DNA from 3 places in the Lysinibacillus sp. FSL M8-0216 genome. Region 2 is predicted to be linked to each of the others. Evidence: a T-box and tRNA genes for the amino acid it is inferred to sense, from the RefSeq annotation. Region 2 holds a T-box; the other regions hold tRNA genes.
The links. The T-box of region 2 lies ahead of ileS (isoleucine--tRNA ligase). A T-box ahead of a tRNA ligase gene usually reads a tRNA of that ligase, here a tRNA-Ile.
Positions count from the first base shown of each region.

Region 1: it has a tRNA-Ile gene. The T-box ahead of ileS (isoleucine--tRNA ligase) is inferred to sense a tRNA for this amino acid. The anticodon was not compared.
Region 3: it has a tRNA-Ile gene. The T-box ahead of ileS (isoleucine--tRNA ligase) is inferred to sense a tRNA for this amino acid. The anticodon was not compared.

Region 1 is NZ_CP152007.1:3,807,687-3,812,452, forward strand. It holds gene nadC (carboxylating nicotinate-nucleotide diphosphorylase) at 1-726, shown strand, start outside; gene nadA (quinolinate synthase NadA) at 713-1,816, shown strand; gene MKX57_RS18870 (VOC family protein) at 1,956-2,372, shown strand; tRNA gene MKX57_RS18875 (tRNA-Glu) at 2,440-2,511, opposite strand; tRNA gene MKX57_RS18880 (tRNA-Ser) at 2,514-2,604, opposite strand; tRNA gene MKX57_RS18885 (tRNA-Asn) at 2,616-2,692, opposite strand; tRNA gene MKX57_RS18890 (tRNA-Ile) at 2,701-2,774, opposite strand; tRNA gene MKX57_RS18895 (tRNA-Gly) at 2,776-2,849, opposite strand; tRNA gene MKX57_RS18900 (tRNA-Phe) at 2,855-2,930, opposite strand; tRNA gene MKX57_RS18905 (tRNA-Asp) at 2,984-3,059, opposite strand; tRNA gene MKX57_RS18910 (tRNA-Met) at 3,063-3,137, opposite strand; tRNA gene MKX57_RS18915 (tRNA-Ser) at 3,188-3,280, opposite strand; tRNA gene MKX57_RS18920 (tRNA-Ile) at 3,299-3,372, opposite strand; tRNA gene MKX57_RS18925 (tRNA-Met) at 3,379-3,452, opposite strand; tRNA gene MKX57_RS18930 (tRNA-Ala) at 3,479-3,554, opposite strand; tRNA gene MKX57_RS18935 (tRNA-Pro) at 3,572-3,648, opposite strand; tRNA gene MKX57_RS18940 (tRNA-Arg) at 3,658-3,734, opposite strand; tRNA gene MKX57_RS18945 (tRNA-Leu) at 3,743-3,831, opposite strand; tRNA gene MKX57_RS18950 (tRNA-Gly) at 3,837-3,911, opposite strand; tRNA gene MKX57_RS18955 (tRNA-Leu) at 3,948-4,032, opposite strand; tRNA gene MKX57_RS18960 (tRNA-Lys) at 4,056-4,131, opposite strand; tRNA gene MKX57_RS18965 (tRNA-Thr) at 4,140-4,215, opposite strand; tRNA gene MKX57_RS18970 (tRNA-Val) at 4,222-4,294, opposite strand; rRNA gene rrf (5S ribosomal RNA) at 4,305-4,420, opposite strand; rRNA gene MKX57_RS18980 (23S ribosomal RNA) at 4,607-4,766, opposite strand, start outside.
Region 2 is NZ_CP152007.1:998,975-1,003,740, reverse strand. It holds gene ileS (isoleucine--tRNA ligase) at 1-2,471, opposite strand, end outside; T-box leader at 2,584-2,812, opposite strand; gene MKX57_RS04635 (DivIVA domain-containing protein) at 2,913-3,437, opposite strand; gene MKX57_RS04630 (RNA-binding protein) at 3,533-4,321, opposite strand; gene MKX57_RS04625 (YggT family protein) at 4,523-4,766, opposite strand, start outside.
Region 3 is NZ_CP152007.1:3,800,505-3,805,270, reverse strand. It holds gene MKX57_RS18850 (IscS subfamily cysteine desulfurase) at 1-433, shown strand, start outside; rRNA gene rrf (5S ribosomal RNA) at 682-797, shown strand; tRNA gene MKX57_RS18840 (tRNA-Val) at 808-880, shown strand; tRNA gene MKX57_RS18835 (tRNA-Thr) at 887-962, shown strand; tRNA gene MKX57_RS18830 (tRNA-Lys) at 971-1,046, shown strand; tRNA gene MKX57_RS18825 (tRNA-Leu) at 1,070-1,154, shown strand; tRNA gene MKX57_RS18820 (tRNA-Gly) at 1,191-1,265, shown strand; tRNA gene MKX57_RS18815 (tRNA-Leu) at 1,271-1,359, shown strand; tRNA gene MKX57_RS18810 (tRNA-Arg) at 1,368-1,444, shown strand; tRNA gene MKX57_RS18805 (tRNA-Pro) at 1,454-1,530, shown strand; tRNA gene MKX57_RS18800 (tRNA-Ala) at 1,548-1,623, shown strand; tRNA gene MKX57_RS18795 (tRNA-Met) at 1,650-1,723, shown strand; tRNA gene MKX57_RS18790 (tRNA-Ile) at 1,730-1,803, shown strand; tRNA gene MKX57_RS18785 (tRNA-Ser) at 1,822-1,914, shown strand; tRNA gene MKX57_RS18780 (tRNA-Met) at 1,965-2,039, shown strand; tRNA gene MKX57_RS18775 (tRNA-Asp) at 2,043-2,118, shown strand; tRNA gene MKX57_RS18770 (tRNA-Phe) at 2,172-2,247, shown strand; tRNA gene MKX57_RS18765 (tRNA-Gly) at 2,253-2,326, shown strand; tRNA gene MKX57_RS18760 (tRNA-Ile) at 2,328-2,401, shown strand; tRNA gene MKX57_RS18755 (tRNA-Asn) at 2,410-2,486, shown strand; tRNA gene MKX57_RS18750 (tRNA-Ser) at 2,498-2,588, shown strand; tRNA gene MKX57_RS18745 (tRNA-Glu) at 2,591-2,662, shown strand; gene MKX57_RS18740 (ABC transporter ATP-binding protein) at 2,783-3,580, opposite strand; gene MKX57_RS18735 (iron ABC transporter permease) at 3,596-4,651, opposite strand; gene MKX57_RS18730 (iron ABC transporter permease) at 4,651-4,766, opposite strand, start outside.

The DNA of each region.
Region 1 (4,766 bases), 2.0 Mb from region 2:
ATTTTTTGTGGCGCACCTATTATTGAGCATGGCTTTCACGTACTAGATCGGTCTATAAAAGTCAACCTTCCTAAAAAAGATGGGGAAGCCGTAGAGGCTGGCGACGTCATTGCTATTATAGATGGCCCCTTACAAAAATTATTAATGGGAGAACGCGTAATTTTAAATCTTATACAACGGATGTCTGCAATAGCTACGGCGGCTCACCTAGCAGTACAGGAAATTGCAGGAACGAACACAAAAATATGTGATACCCGTAAAACGATTCCTGGTTTGCGTATGCTTGATAAATATGCTGTTCGAATCGGTGGTGCTTTTAACCATCGCAATGGCCTATTTGATGCAATCATGCTAAAGGATAATCATATTGCTTTTGCTGGTAGCATGACAAACGCCATTCAGGCTGCTAGAGAAAAAGTTGGTCATACCGTTAAAATTGAAGTGGAAATAGAAACAAAAAAACAGCTAGATGAAGCCATTTTAGCTGGAGCAGATATTATAATGTTTGATAATCGAAGTCCTGAAGAAATACGTGCATGGCTGCCTGCTGTTCCTTCTTCTATCACGACTGAAGCGTCAGGTGGCATTACTCTTGAAAATATAAGAGCTTATGCTCAAACTGGTATACAGTGGATTTCACTTGGTTCTCTAACCCACTCTGTCAAAGCCTTTGACATTAGCGCCCTTGTACAAATGAAAGGAGGCTATTCCATTGTCCATCACTAGTTTATTACAGCAGACGACGTTACTTCCTGAGCATTATCGAGCATTATCCGTAACGGAAATGGAATCTCGTATTTTATCCATCAAAAAGAAATTAGGATCTAAGCTTTTTATTCCGGGTCATCACTATCAAAAAGATGAAGTTATCCAATTTGCTGATGCAACGGGAGATTCCTTACAGCTGGCTCAATTATCTGCAGCAAACAAAGAGGCGGAGCACATCGTATTTTGTGGGGTACATTTTATGGCTGAAACTGCTGATATGCTAACATCAAAACAGCAACATGTATATTTACCAGATATGCGTGCAGGTTGCTCGATGGCTGACATGGCTGATATTTATCAAACTGAACAAGCATGGCCCATTTTACAGCAGCTCTTTGGTGATACGATCATTCCACTTACCTATGTTAATTCAACAGCCGCTATTAAAGCCTTTACAGGAAGACATGGTGGTGCATGTGTAACATCCTCTAATGCGAAAGAGCTTGTTCAGTGGGCATTTACACAAAAACAGCGTATCTTCTTTTTACCCGACCAACATTTAGGCAGAAATACTGCTTATGACTTAGGTGTTCCACTCGAGAATATGGCCGTTTGGAATCCGCATAAAAATATACTTGAAACTAAACAGCCTCTTGAGAACATCCAAGTTATTCTGTGGAAGGGTCATTGCTCTGTACATGAAGGATTTACAGTTCAACATACAGAGACTGTTCGTAAGGAATATCCAGCCATGAAAATTATTGTTCACCCTGAATGTAGTCGTGAAGTTGTAGATGCGGCTGATGATGCTGGTTCAACTAAGTACATTATCGATACAATTAGTCAAGCACCTAGTGGATCTGCATGGGCAATAGGGACAGAAATGAATCTGGTCAATCGTATTATAAAGCAGCATCCAGATAAACAGATCATCTCTTTAAATGAAAACTTTTGTCCTTGCCTAACAATGAATCGCATTGATCTCCCCCATTTACTATGGTGCTTAGAAAGCATTGAACAAGGTCAACCACATAACCGTATTCAAGTTGATAGCCATACTAGCACTGAAGCTCTTAGTTCTCTGGAAAGAATGTTAGCAAGAAGATAAATTACGATTTTAAAGCAGAGATGTTGTAAAAAACAATATTTCTGCTTTTTATTTGCTCATAAAATTAAGTATCTGGTTACCTCCTGAAATTGACACTCATTTATTTTTTATGATAATGTCGATTTGGAGGTGATAAGAAATGTCTTTTCAATCGAAAAATATTTTCATTAATTTACCAGTAAAAAATGTAAACAAATCCACGTCATTTTTTAAGGAGTTAGGTTTTGAGTTCAATCAACAATTCAGTGATGAAACAACTTCCTCAATGATTATTAGCGAAAATATTTTTGCTTTACTAATGGTCGAAGATCGCTTCAAAGGATTTAGTAACAAGGAGATACCGGATACTACTGTTTCTGCCCAAGCAATTTTATGTCTATCTGCAGAAAATCGCGAGCAAGTAGATCAGCTAGTAAATAAGGCACTTGCCTCCGGGGGTAAACCTTATAGTGATCCACAGGATCATGGATTTATGTATGGCTGGGGTTTTCAAGATTTAGATGGGCATATTTGGGAAGTAGTTTATATGGATGAGCATGCAATGAATCAAGAGTAAATCGTTTATCTTATATTAGTTTTCTATAAAAAAACAGTAGACGCACATGCATCTACTGTTTTTTGTATGACCCGTACGGGATTCGAACCCGTGTTACCGCCGTGAAAGGGCGGTGTCTTAACCACTTGACCAACGGGCCAATGGCGGAGAAGGAGGGATTTGAACCCTCGCGCCGGTTACCCGACCTACACCCTTAGCAGGGGCGCCTCTTCAGCCTCTTGAGTACTTCCCCACACAAAAAAATGGCTCCGAAGGCAGGACTCGAACCTGCGACAACCTGATTAACAGTCAGGTGCTACTACCAACTGAGCTACTTCGGAATAAATAATGGGCCTAAATGGACTCGAACCATCGACCTCACGCTTATCAGGCGTGCGCTCTAACCAGCTGAGCTATAGGCCCTTGGAGCGGGTGATGAGAATCGAACTCACGACATCAGCTTGGAAGGCTGAGGTTTTACCATTAAACTACACCCGCATAAATGGTGGGTCAGGACGGAATCGAACCGCCGACACTTAGAGCTTCAATCTAATGCTCTACCAACTGAGCTACTGACCCATTTCGTCCATGCTAAGCTTGCTCACTTTTTGCTTCTCATGTCTATAAAAAAATGGCGGTCCCGACCGGGATCGAACCGGCGATCTCCTGCGTGACAGGCAGGCATGTTAACCGCTACACCACGGGACCATTTGGTTGCGGGGGCCGGATTTGAACCAACGACCTTCGGGTTATGAGCCCGACGAGCTACCACTGCTCCACCCCGCGATAATCTTATTGTCTTTTCGAGTTTTTAAAGCACCATTTATGAATAAAACTGGAGGAGGTAGAGGGATTCGAACCCCCGCGCGGTGTTACCCGCCTGTCGGTTTTCAAGACCGATCCCTTCAGCCAGACTTGGGTATACCTCCGTAATAATATATAAATGATGGACCTTGCAGGACTCGAACCTGCGACCGGACGGTTATGAGCCGTCTGCTCTAACCAACTGAGCTAAAGGTCCTTAAGATGGCGGCAGAGGGGATCGAACCCCCGACCTTACGGGTATGAACCGTACGCTCTAGCCAGCTGAGCTACGCCGCCAGGATCTTTATACTGGTTAATTACTATGGTGGAGCCTAGCGGGATCGAACCGCTGACCTCCTGCGTGCAAGGCAGGCGCTCTCCCAGCTGAGCTAAGGCCCCATAATATTTTTTGGAAATGGTCGGGAAGACAGGATTCGAACCTGCGACCCCTTGGTCCCAAACCAAGTGCTCTACCAAGCTGAGCTACTTCCCGTTGTTCTTATGGCGCGCCCGACAGGAGTCGAACCCATAACCTTCTGATCCGTAGTCAGACGCTCTATCCAATTGAGCTACGGGCGCATATAAAATGGTGCCGAGGACCGGAATCGAACCGGTACGGTAGTCACCTACCGCAGGATTTTAAGTCCTGTGCGTCTGCCAGTTCCGCCACCCCGGCACATTTGGAGCGGAAGACGAGGTTCGAACTCGCGACCCCCACCTTGGCAAGGTGGTGTTCTACCACTGAACTACTTCCGCATGTGCATAAGTTTTTTTATCTGGCATATTGAAAAATGGTGCGGGTGAAGGGAGTCGAACCCCCACGCCTTGCGGCGCTAGATCCTAAGTCTAGTGCGTCTGCCAATTCCGCCACACCCGCTTAATATGGTTGGTACTTATAAATGGTGAGCCATGAAGGACTCGAACCTTCGACCCTCTGATTAAAAGTCAGATGCTCTACCAACTGAGCTAATGGCTCGTCTGAAATGGTGCCGGCTATAGGAATCGAACCCACGACCTACTGATTACAAGTCAGTTGCTCTACCTGCTGAGCTAAACCGGCAAATGATGGAGGATGACGGGCTCGAACCGCCGACCCTCTGCTTGTAAGGCAGATGCTCTCCCAGCTGAGCTAATCCTCCTGGGTATTATGCCTAGCGACGTCCTACTCTCACAGGGGGAAGCCCCCAACTACCATCGGCGCTAAAGAGCTTAACTTCCGTGTTCGGTATGGGAACGGGTGTGACCTCTTTGCCATCATCACTAGACTATAGTCGGCTTTCAATATACATCGTATTTCTTCGTCAGCTTCTGTCGTTCAGTCAGTCACGTACTTGAGTACGCTCCTTCCTTCTCTCTATTGCTTCCTCGAACTACTCGTATCTTGAAACCCTTCATAAAAGAAATTATTCTTTCAAAACTGGATAAACGGTTCATTGAATGTTTCAAACATTTTGGTTAAGTCCTCGATCGATTAGTATTCGTCAGCTCCATGTGTCACCACACTTCCACCTCGAACCTATCTACCTCATCGTCTTTGAGGGATCTTACTTACTTGCGTAATGGGAAATCTCATCTTGAGGGGGGCTTCATGCTTAGATGCTTTCAGCACTT
Region 2 (4,766 bases):
ATCGTTTTAGCATTACGAGCTTCTTCCAATGCTTTTAAAATATCATCACGTACATCAATGATTTTTTCCCATTTTGCACGAAGATTTTCAAAATTAGCTTGTACATTTTCCATTGGGAAGTCCGTTAATTGAACAGAAGCTTCCTCTACAATACCTTGAGCATGTAAGTATGACCACATTTCATCTGTAGTATGAGGGATGATTGGTGTCATAATTTTAACTAAAGTCATTAATGTATCATAAATAACTGTTTGCATTGCTCGTCGATCTTTGTTGTCAGAACCTTCGATGTAAACTACATCTTTTGCAATATCTAAATAGAATGAAGATAACTCTACTGCTACAAAATTATTCACAACATGATAAACAGCAGCAAAATCATAACGATTATATGCAGCACGTACAGTTTTTAGGACATCCTGTAAACGCATATACACATATTGATCCATTTCACGAAGCTCTGCGTAGGCTACACGATCTTTTGTTGGATCGAAATCAGCAATATTGCCGTGTAGGAAACGGAAAGTGTTACGAATTTTACGATATACTTCTGATACTTGCTTCAACATATCCATAGAAATTCGCACGTCAGCAGTATAGTCTACAGAAGCAACCCATAGACGAAGAATATCTGCTCCATATTGATCCATTACCTTTTGTGGAATGATGACATTCCCTAATGATTTACTCATTTTACGACCTTCACCATCAAGAACGAAACCATGCGTTAAAAGTCCTTTATATGGTGCTAAGCCATTAATAGCTACTGATGTAATAAGTGAAGAGTTAAACCATCCACGGTGTTGGTCAGAGCCTTCTAAATATAGATCAGCAGGGTATTTCATGCCACGTTCTACAAGTACACCTTGGTGTGAAGAACCTGAGTCGAACCATACGTCCATAATATCATTTTCTTTTGTAAATTCACCGTTCGGGCTACCCGGATGTGTAAAGCCTTCTGGTAACAACTCTTTTGCTGTTTTTTGGAACCAAATATTTGAGCCATGTTCACGGAATAGTGCTGAGATATGGCTAATTGTTTCAGGTGTAATAATTGGTTCACCATTTTCAGCGTAGAAAATTGGAATTGGTACACCCCAAGCACGCTGACGAGAAATTACCCAATCTCCACGGTCACGAATCATATTGTAAAGACGTGTTTCTCCCCAAGCTGGTGTAAATGCAGTTGCTTTAACAGCCTCTAATAGCTCTCCACGGAACGCTTCAACAGACGCAAACCATTGTGGTGTGGCACGATAAATAACTGGTTTTTTTGTACGCCAATCATGTGGATATGAGTGTGAAATGAAACCAAGACTTTCTAATGCATCTACTTCTTTTAGCTTTTCTGTCACTAGTTTATTGGCATCATTATAAAAGACGCCCTCAAACCCAGGTGCTTCATCCGTATAGCAGCCACTGTTATCAAGTGGGCTAAGAATGTCTAAGCCATATTGCTTACTAATATGATAATCGTCTTCCCCGTGTCCTGGAGCTGTGTGAACACAGCCAGTACCTGCGTCAGCAGTAACATGTTCCCCTACCATTACAAGTGAATCACGATCATAGAAAGGATGCTGAGCGACAATACGATCTAATGCTTCACCCTTCACTTCTTGAACAACTTCATATGCTTCCCATTCAAGAGCAGTTGCCACAGTTTCTAATAAATCTTTTGCAATGATGAATTTTTTATTTGCTACTGCAACGACAACATAAACGAACTCAGGATTTAAAGAAATCCCTAAGTTTGCTGGTAATGTCCAAGGAGTTGTTGTCCAAATAACAAATTTAGCATCTGCTGGTACAACACCTTTTGCATCTTTAATAGCAAAGCTTACATAAATGGAAGGCGATTTAATATCTTTATATTCAATTTCTGCTTCAGCAAGAGCAGATTCAGAAGACGGTGACCAATATACTGGTTTTAAACCTTTATAAATATATCCTTTTTCCGCCATCTTTCCGAATACTTCAATTTGACGAGCTTCAAACTCAGGTTTCAATGTAATATAAGGATTTTCCCAATTACCACGGATCCCTAAACGACGGAATTGATTTCGTTGATTGTCAATTTGCTCATATGCATATTCTTCACAAAGTTGACGGAAAGCTGCTACTGACATTTCTTTACGTTTGACACCTTTATTTGTCAATGCTTGTTCGATAGGTAGACCATGCGTATCCCAGCCAGGAATATAATTAACATGGTAACCAGTCATTGAACGATGACGTGTAATCATATCCTTTAATACTTTATTCAATGCATGTCCAATATGAATATCACCATTTGCATACGGAGGGCCATCATGAAGTACATATTCAGGGCGACCTTCCGTACGCTCCATCTGTAATTTGTTAATATCCATCTCATTCCATTTATCTTGCATTTTTGGTTCATTTGCTGGTAAATTTCCACGCATTGGGAAATCCGTTTTTGGCATTAATAAAGTATCTTTGTATTCCACCATAAAAAAATCCTCCTTTATTTTACATCAAGCATATCGACACTCTTCTCATACGACAGTTATGGGCTAACTTTTCTGAAACAATTCGCGGACAAATAAAAAAAGCCCTCATCCACTAAGGGACGAGAAGCTTCTACTCGCGGTACCACCCTACTTGTAGCACAATCCAAATAGGTTGCACTACCTCTTTCAAGCACATTAACGTCGTGCATCACGAAATAACTTACTTTTTTCAGTTATTTAGCTCAGAAGTGATGTTCATTGTTAGTTGCTTGTTTGGGCTTCCACTATCCCCAAATCGCTTCACCACGCCTAACAAATACTGTCTTCGTCTCTGCTTCTATGCATATGTCTGTACAAAATAATTGCTATAACAAAGTATATGAAATTCAAACAATCGCGTCAAGTTTCATTTAAATTTGATCCTCTCCATGAAAAGGAGAGTTACATATCTTCTGCTTCTTGCGCTTCATCTACAGAAGCTTGAATTTCTGTTAAATCGATATCATACTGAAGCAAATGCTCCCAATCGTCAGCATTTAATAAATCAAGCTGGGCTTCAACAAGCATTTTGAAACGATTACGGAACACCTTAGATTGTTTTTTAAGTTCATCAATTTCAATTGTAACCTTACGTGCTTTCGTTAAAGCATCATTAACGATTCGATCAGCATTTTTCTCTGCTTCTTTGACAATAAGCTTTGCCTCTTTTTGAGAATTTCTACGTACTTCATCTGCAGCTTCTTGTGCAACCACAATAGACTTTTGTAATGTTTCTTCTAAAGAGCTAAAATGCCTCGCTTGCTCTAAGGCCATTTCTAGTTGCTTATCAACCTCTTTTTTTTCACGCAGCAAAATTTCATAGTCTTTAATGATTTGATCTAAAAATTCATTTACTTCATCTTCAGCATATCCTCTGAAAGCTTTTGTAAACTCCTTATTATGTATATCAATAGGTGATAATGGCATACTATCCTTCTCTCCTTTTCGTGTACATTCGTAATTCCTATTATACAATTCTTCCGACAACTTAGCAGTATAAAATAATGAAATTTACTTTTCTTTTAGCTTTTTTGAGCCAATCGACCGACTTGTAGACGGATTTTATCTTTTTTTGTACGGCCTTCTGTCATAATTATTTTCAAACGACCGCTCCCTCTTATCGATAAAATATCCCCTTCTTGTAATTCAAAAGCAACGGCATCACGCTCTGTCCAATTGACACGCACTTTTTTACCAGTAATTAAAGCTTGTGCTTTTTGACGAGACACTTTCAAAACGGTTGCCATAATAACATCTAATCGCATGGAGGTAACCGTGTGAGATTCCTCCAGCCATTCATCTTCATTGATAAGGAGCGGCGCCTGTTCTTTAAGGGATTCAACATGTACCTTTACTTTACCAATGCCTGTTAAATGTAAACGTACATATTCTGCCACTTCTCGTGCAACGACAAATTGGATTTGATGCTCACTCACGCGAATATCACCAAATTTACTACGATTTAACCCTAATGATAACAAGGCTCCTAAAACATCAGGATGGCGTAATTGTACAAATTTAACGGGATACTGAAGTGTAAAAGCTGTCAGTTGAAAGTCTTTATCTGTAGGCTCATAGTAGGCTGGATAAATGAGCATACGTTGTCTCTCCGCCTCATTAAATAACCCCGCACATAATGTATTCATTGAGTCATCCTGTCCAATAATAGATGTCACTATAAAGCGCTGTCTTGGATCAAGAAAATCAGTCAGCTTAGGTGCATAGCGATCCTCTACCTCCCGCTGCCAGCTTATTACCTGTTCAATAAAAGGTTGCTCATCTTTCCGAAAATGCTGAATCAAGTGCTCCATCTCGTTGTCTCCTCTTTCATCGTTCCTATTTGCCTCATGGATTGGATAAACATAGTATTCCCAATCATTGGTACTTTGACATCATGGCATTAAAATTTTTTCGAGTTCACTCGAATAGCCACTTTAAAATTCGCGACGTCTGCTTTTCTTCTATTTTCAATATAAATAAAAAACCCCCACTAAAACGTGAGGATTTTATATTTATACGAACATAAGAAATAATTTCTGAATGACTATCACAAGTCCTCTTTCAATAAAATTCAGCATAAAGATTGCCACAATTGGTGAAATATCAATCATACCAAGCGGTGGGATAAACTTTCGGAATATCCCCAAATAAGGCTCACACACTTTTTCAAGCATTCGTCCAATGGCTGAATTTTGAGCGGCAGGCACCCAAGACATTAAGATATATGCAATTAGCATAAATGAATAAATCCTAAAT
Region 3 (4,766 bases), 2.0 Mb from region 2:
ACTGACACCAGGCGTAACTCATGAAAGAGGATTAAGAGGGGGAACTTTAGATACACCTGCCATTGTTTCCTTTGCGGCAGCGGTTGAAAATAATAGTTATGAAAGACAGCATTACGAGGAATTAAGAAGATATTTTAAAAGTCGTCTACCAAAAACAGTTCGACTAATAGAGTGTAAGCAGCAATTGCCAAATATTTGTGGTGTCATGATGAGTAAAGTGGAGGGGCAATATGTATTATTAAAATTAAACGAGGCAGGGATCAGTATATCAACGGGAAGTGCGTGTGATATTCATAGCGAATCTGGAACAAAAGCCATTTTATCTATGAATTATTCAATGGAAACGGCACGGCAATTCTTTAGAATATCTTTCGGAGATTCAACAACATTTAAAGAAATTGATAGATTGACTATGGAACTTGCTACTATTTAGTAGCAAGTTTTAAGCAAGATCATAAGCTGAAAATATATAGATGAAAAATAATTGTTTTCTTTTGAAACAACTATTGATATAATATTTTGCAGGGCAATATTTTCTCTTTCTTAACAAAAATATCTTTTAAAAGTAATAATTTCTTTTTTTTATAAAAAAGTATTGCACAATATGAGAAAACGTTATACAATAATTCTTGTCTTGAAGGACAGGTAAACAACTTCAAAACAAGATACATAATAAAGTAGTCTAGTGATGATGGCAAAGAGGTCACACCCGTTCCCATACCGAACACGGAAGTTAAGCTCTTTAGCGCCGATGGTAGTTGGGGGCTTCCCCCTGTGAGAGTAGGACGTCGCTAGGCATAATACCCAGGAGGATTAGCTCAGCTGGGAGAGCATCTGCCTTACAAGCAGAGGGTCGGCGGTTCGAGCCCGTCATCCTCCATCATTTGCCGGTTTAGCTCAGCAGGTAGAGCAACTGACTTGTAATCAGTAGGTCGTGGGTTCGATTCCTATAGCCGGCACCATTTCAGACGAGCCATTAGCTCAGTTGGTAGAGCATCTGACTTTTAATCAGAGGGTCGAAGGTTCGAGTCCTTCATGGCTCACCATTTATAAGTACCAACCATATTAAGCGGGTGTGGCGGAATTGGCAGACGCACTAGACTTAGGATCTAGCGCCGCAAGGCGTGGGGGTTCGACTCCCTTCACCCGCACCATTTTTCAATATGCCAGATAAAAAAACTTATGCACATGCGGAAGTAGTTCAGTGGTAGAACACCACCTTGCCAAGGTGGGGGTCGCGAGTTCGAACCTCGTCTTCCGCTCCAAATGTGCCGGGGTGGCGGAACTGGCAGACGCACAGGACTTAAAATCCTGCGGTAGGTGACTACCGTACCGGTTCGATTCCGGTCCTCGGCACCATTTTATATGCGCCCGTAGCTCAATTGGATAGAGCGTCTGACTACGGATCAGAAGGTTATGGGTTCGACTCCTGTCGGGCGCGCCATAAGAACAACGGGAAGTAGCTCAGCTTGGTAGAGCACTTGGTTTGGGACCAAGGGGTCGCAGGTTCGAATCCTGTCTTCCCGACCATTTCCAAAAAATATTATGGGGCCTTAGCTCAGCTGGGAGAGCGCCTGCCTTGCACGCAGGAGGTCAGCGGTTCGATCCCGCTAGGCTCCACCATAGTAATTAACCAGTATAAAGATCCTGGCGGCGTAGCTCAGCTGGCTAGAGCGTACGGTTCATACCCGTAAGGTCGGGGGTTCGATCCCCTCTGCCGCCATCTTAAGGACCTTTAGCTCAGTTGGTTAGAGCAGACGGCTCATAACCGTCCGGTCGCAGGTTCGAGTCCTGCAAGGTCCATCATTTATATATTATTACGGAGGTATACCCAAGTCTGGCTGAAGGGATCGGTCTTGAAAACCGACAGGCGGGTAACACCGCGCGGGGGTTCGAATCCCTCTACCTCCTCCAGTTTTATTCATAAATGGTGCTTTAAAAACTCGAAAAGACAATAAGATTATCGCGGGGTGGAGCAGTGGTAGCTCGTCGGGCTCATAACCCGAAGGTCGTTGGTTCAAATCCGGCCCCCGCAACCAAATGGTCCCGTGGTGTAGCGGTTAACATGCCTGCCTGTCACGCAGGAGATCGCCGGTTCGATCCCGGTCGGGACCGCCATTTTTTTATAGACATGAGAAGCAAAAAGTGAGCAAGCTTAGCATGGACGAAATGGGTCAGTAGCTCAGTTGGTAGAGCATTAGATTGAAGCTCTAAGTGTCGGCGGTTCGATTCCGTCCTGACCCACCATTTATGCGGGTGTAGTTTAATGGTAAAACCTCAGCCTTCCAAGCTGATGTCGTGAGTTCGATTCTCATCACCCGCTCCAAGGGCCTATAGCTCAGCTGGTTAGAGCGCACGCCTGATAAGCGTGAGGTCGATGGTTCGAGTCCATTTAGGCCCATTATTTATTCCGAAGTAGCTCAGTTGGTAGTAGCACCTGACTGTTAATCAGGTTGTCGCAGGTTCGAGTCCTGCCTTCGGAGCCATTTTTTTGTGTGGGGAAGTACTCAAGAGGCTGAAGAGGCGCCCCTGCTAAGGGTGTAGGTCGGGTAACCGGCGCGAGGGTTCAAATCCCTCCTTCTCCGCCATTGGCCCGTTGGTCAAGTGGTTAAGACACCGCCCTTTCACGGCGGTAACACGGGTTCGAATCCCGTACGGGTCATACTAAGTGCAGTAGATGAATTTACATCTACTGCACTTTTTTTATGAACGGAAAAGAACAGGTAACAAGAAAGCCTTCGCCAGATAATCAATCGGCGAAGGCTTGTTGTTTTTTGAAGACTTACGTAATATTTCGTCCTTTACCATAAGGAATACATAAAGGTGTTCCAAAGATTGGATCTGATGTCATTTGACATTCAAGATCAAATACATGGCTAACTAATTCTGTCGTCATGATCTCTTCAGGCTTACCTTGGCGATAAACTCCTCGATCACGTACAGTAATGATATGATCGGCATAACGACAAGCGAGGTTTATATCATGTAAGACCATAATAATTGTTCGCTTTTGCTGTTGATTTAATTCAAATAATAAATCTAACACTTCTATTTGATGAGTTAGATCTAAATAGGTTGTAGGCTCATCTAAAAGAATAATATCTGTATCTTGAGCAAGTGTCATAGCAATCCATGCACGTTGACGTTGCCCACCTGATAGCTCATCCACTGGTCTATCTCGTAATTGCTCCGTACCTGTTGCTTTTAAGGCATTCATCACAATTTCCTCGTCCTTCTCCGTCCATTGCTGGCGCCAACTTTGATAAGGAAATCGTCCTTGTTTAACGAGCTGTAGAACCGTTAAGCCTTCTGGTGCTACTGGTGATTGAGGAAGTATAGAAAGGTTTTTAGCTACTTGCTTTGTAGATAGTTTAAAAATATCTTCGCCATCTAATAACACAGATCCCTTTTTGGGCTTTAATAATCGAGCAATAGAGCGTAAAAGTGTAGATTTGCCACAGCCGTTCGCTCCAATTAAGACAGTAATTTCATTCAAAGGGATAGATAAATTGAGATCTTCGATAATATTGGAATCACCATAACTTAATGTTAGGGATTTAGTTAATAAGGATTCAGTCATGATGTATGAACTCCTTTATTTATTAGGATTTCTAAATAATAAATAGATAAAATAAGGAGCACCGATGGCAGCAGTAAAGACACCAGCTGGCACTTCTAAAGGGCTAAACGCAGTACGACCGATAATATCCGCAACCATTACGAGCAATGCTCCAATGGCTGCGGATGTTGGCACAAGTACTCCGAATGATGAACCAACGATACGACGTGCGATATGAGGGGCCATCAACCCTACAAATCCAATTGCCCCCGCAAAGGAAATGGCACTTGCTACTAAGCAGCAACATAACAGAATTAAATATAGACGAGTTTTTTGAACGGATTGTCCTAATCCTGCCGCTGTATCATCACCTAATTCTTGTACATTTAACTGACGTGTAGTAAAGAACGTGACAAGTAGGAGTACTAGTATTAAGGGCACAACGATTTGAACTTGATCCCAGTCTGCGCTTTTGACGCTCCCAGTAATCCACTTATTTGCTTCACTTGCTTGATAGATAGGACCAATAATCATTAGCATGGTCGTAATGGCTTGCATCAATGCGGATACACTAATACCGATTAAAACAAGACGATTTGGCGTAACACCATCTTTCCATGCAAATAGGTAAACCAAACACCCAACTACAGTAGCACCAATAAAACCTGCTAATGGCATCCATTCTATACTGACTGTTAAAGAGTGATTAGAATCACTGAAAATGGCTAAGAAACCAACAACAGCTGCACCGCCCCCAGCAGATATTCCAATAATATCAGGAGAGGCCAGTGGATTTTTAATGATTCCTTGTAAAACAGCACCTGCTACAGCTAGCGCCATACCAGTAAACATAGCCATAAAAATTCGGGGCATTCGAAAATCAATAATGATCAACTGATCAAAATCAGAGCCTTGGCCGAAGAGAGTTTGTACAACTTTAATAGGACTAATAAAAGAATCACCGAATGATGCGCTAAGAAAGAAAACCGCTAGTGTTAGAAAGCTAATCACCAGTAATTTTTTCATAGCTTGTACATCTAATAAAAATGATATTTTTTTCTGAAATAAACGGACTGTTCGTATGTTTTTCATTATTTTTTTCCACCTTTTCGCGCAAGGTAAATAAAGAATGGCGCGCCAATCATTGCGGTCATGACTCCGACTGGTACTTCTTGTGGCATGATGATATATCGGGCTGCGACATCCG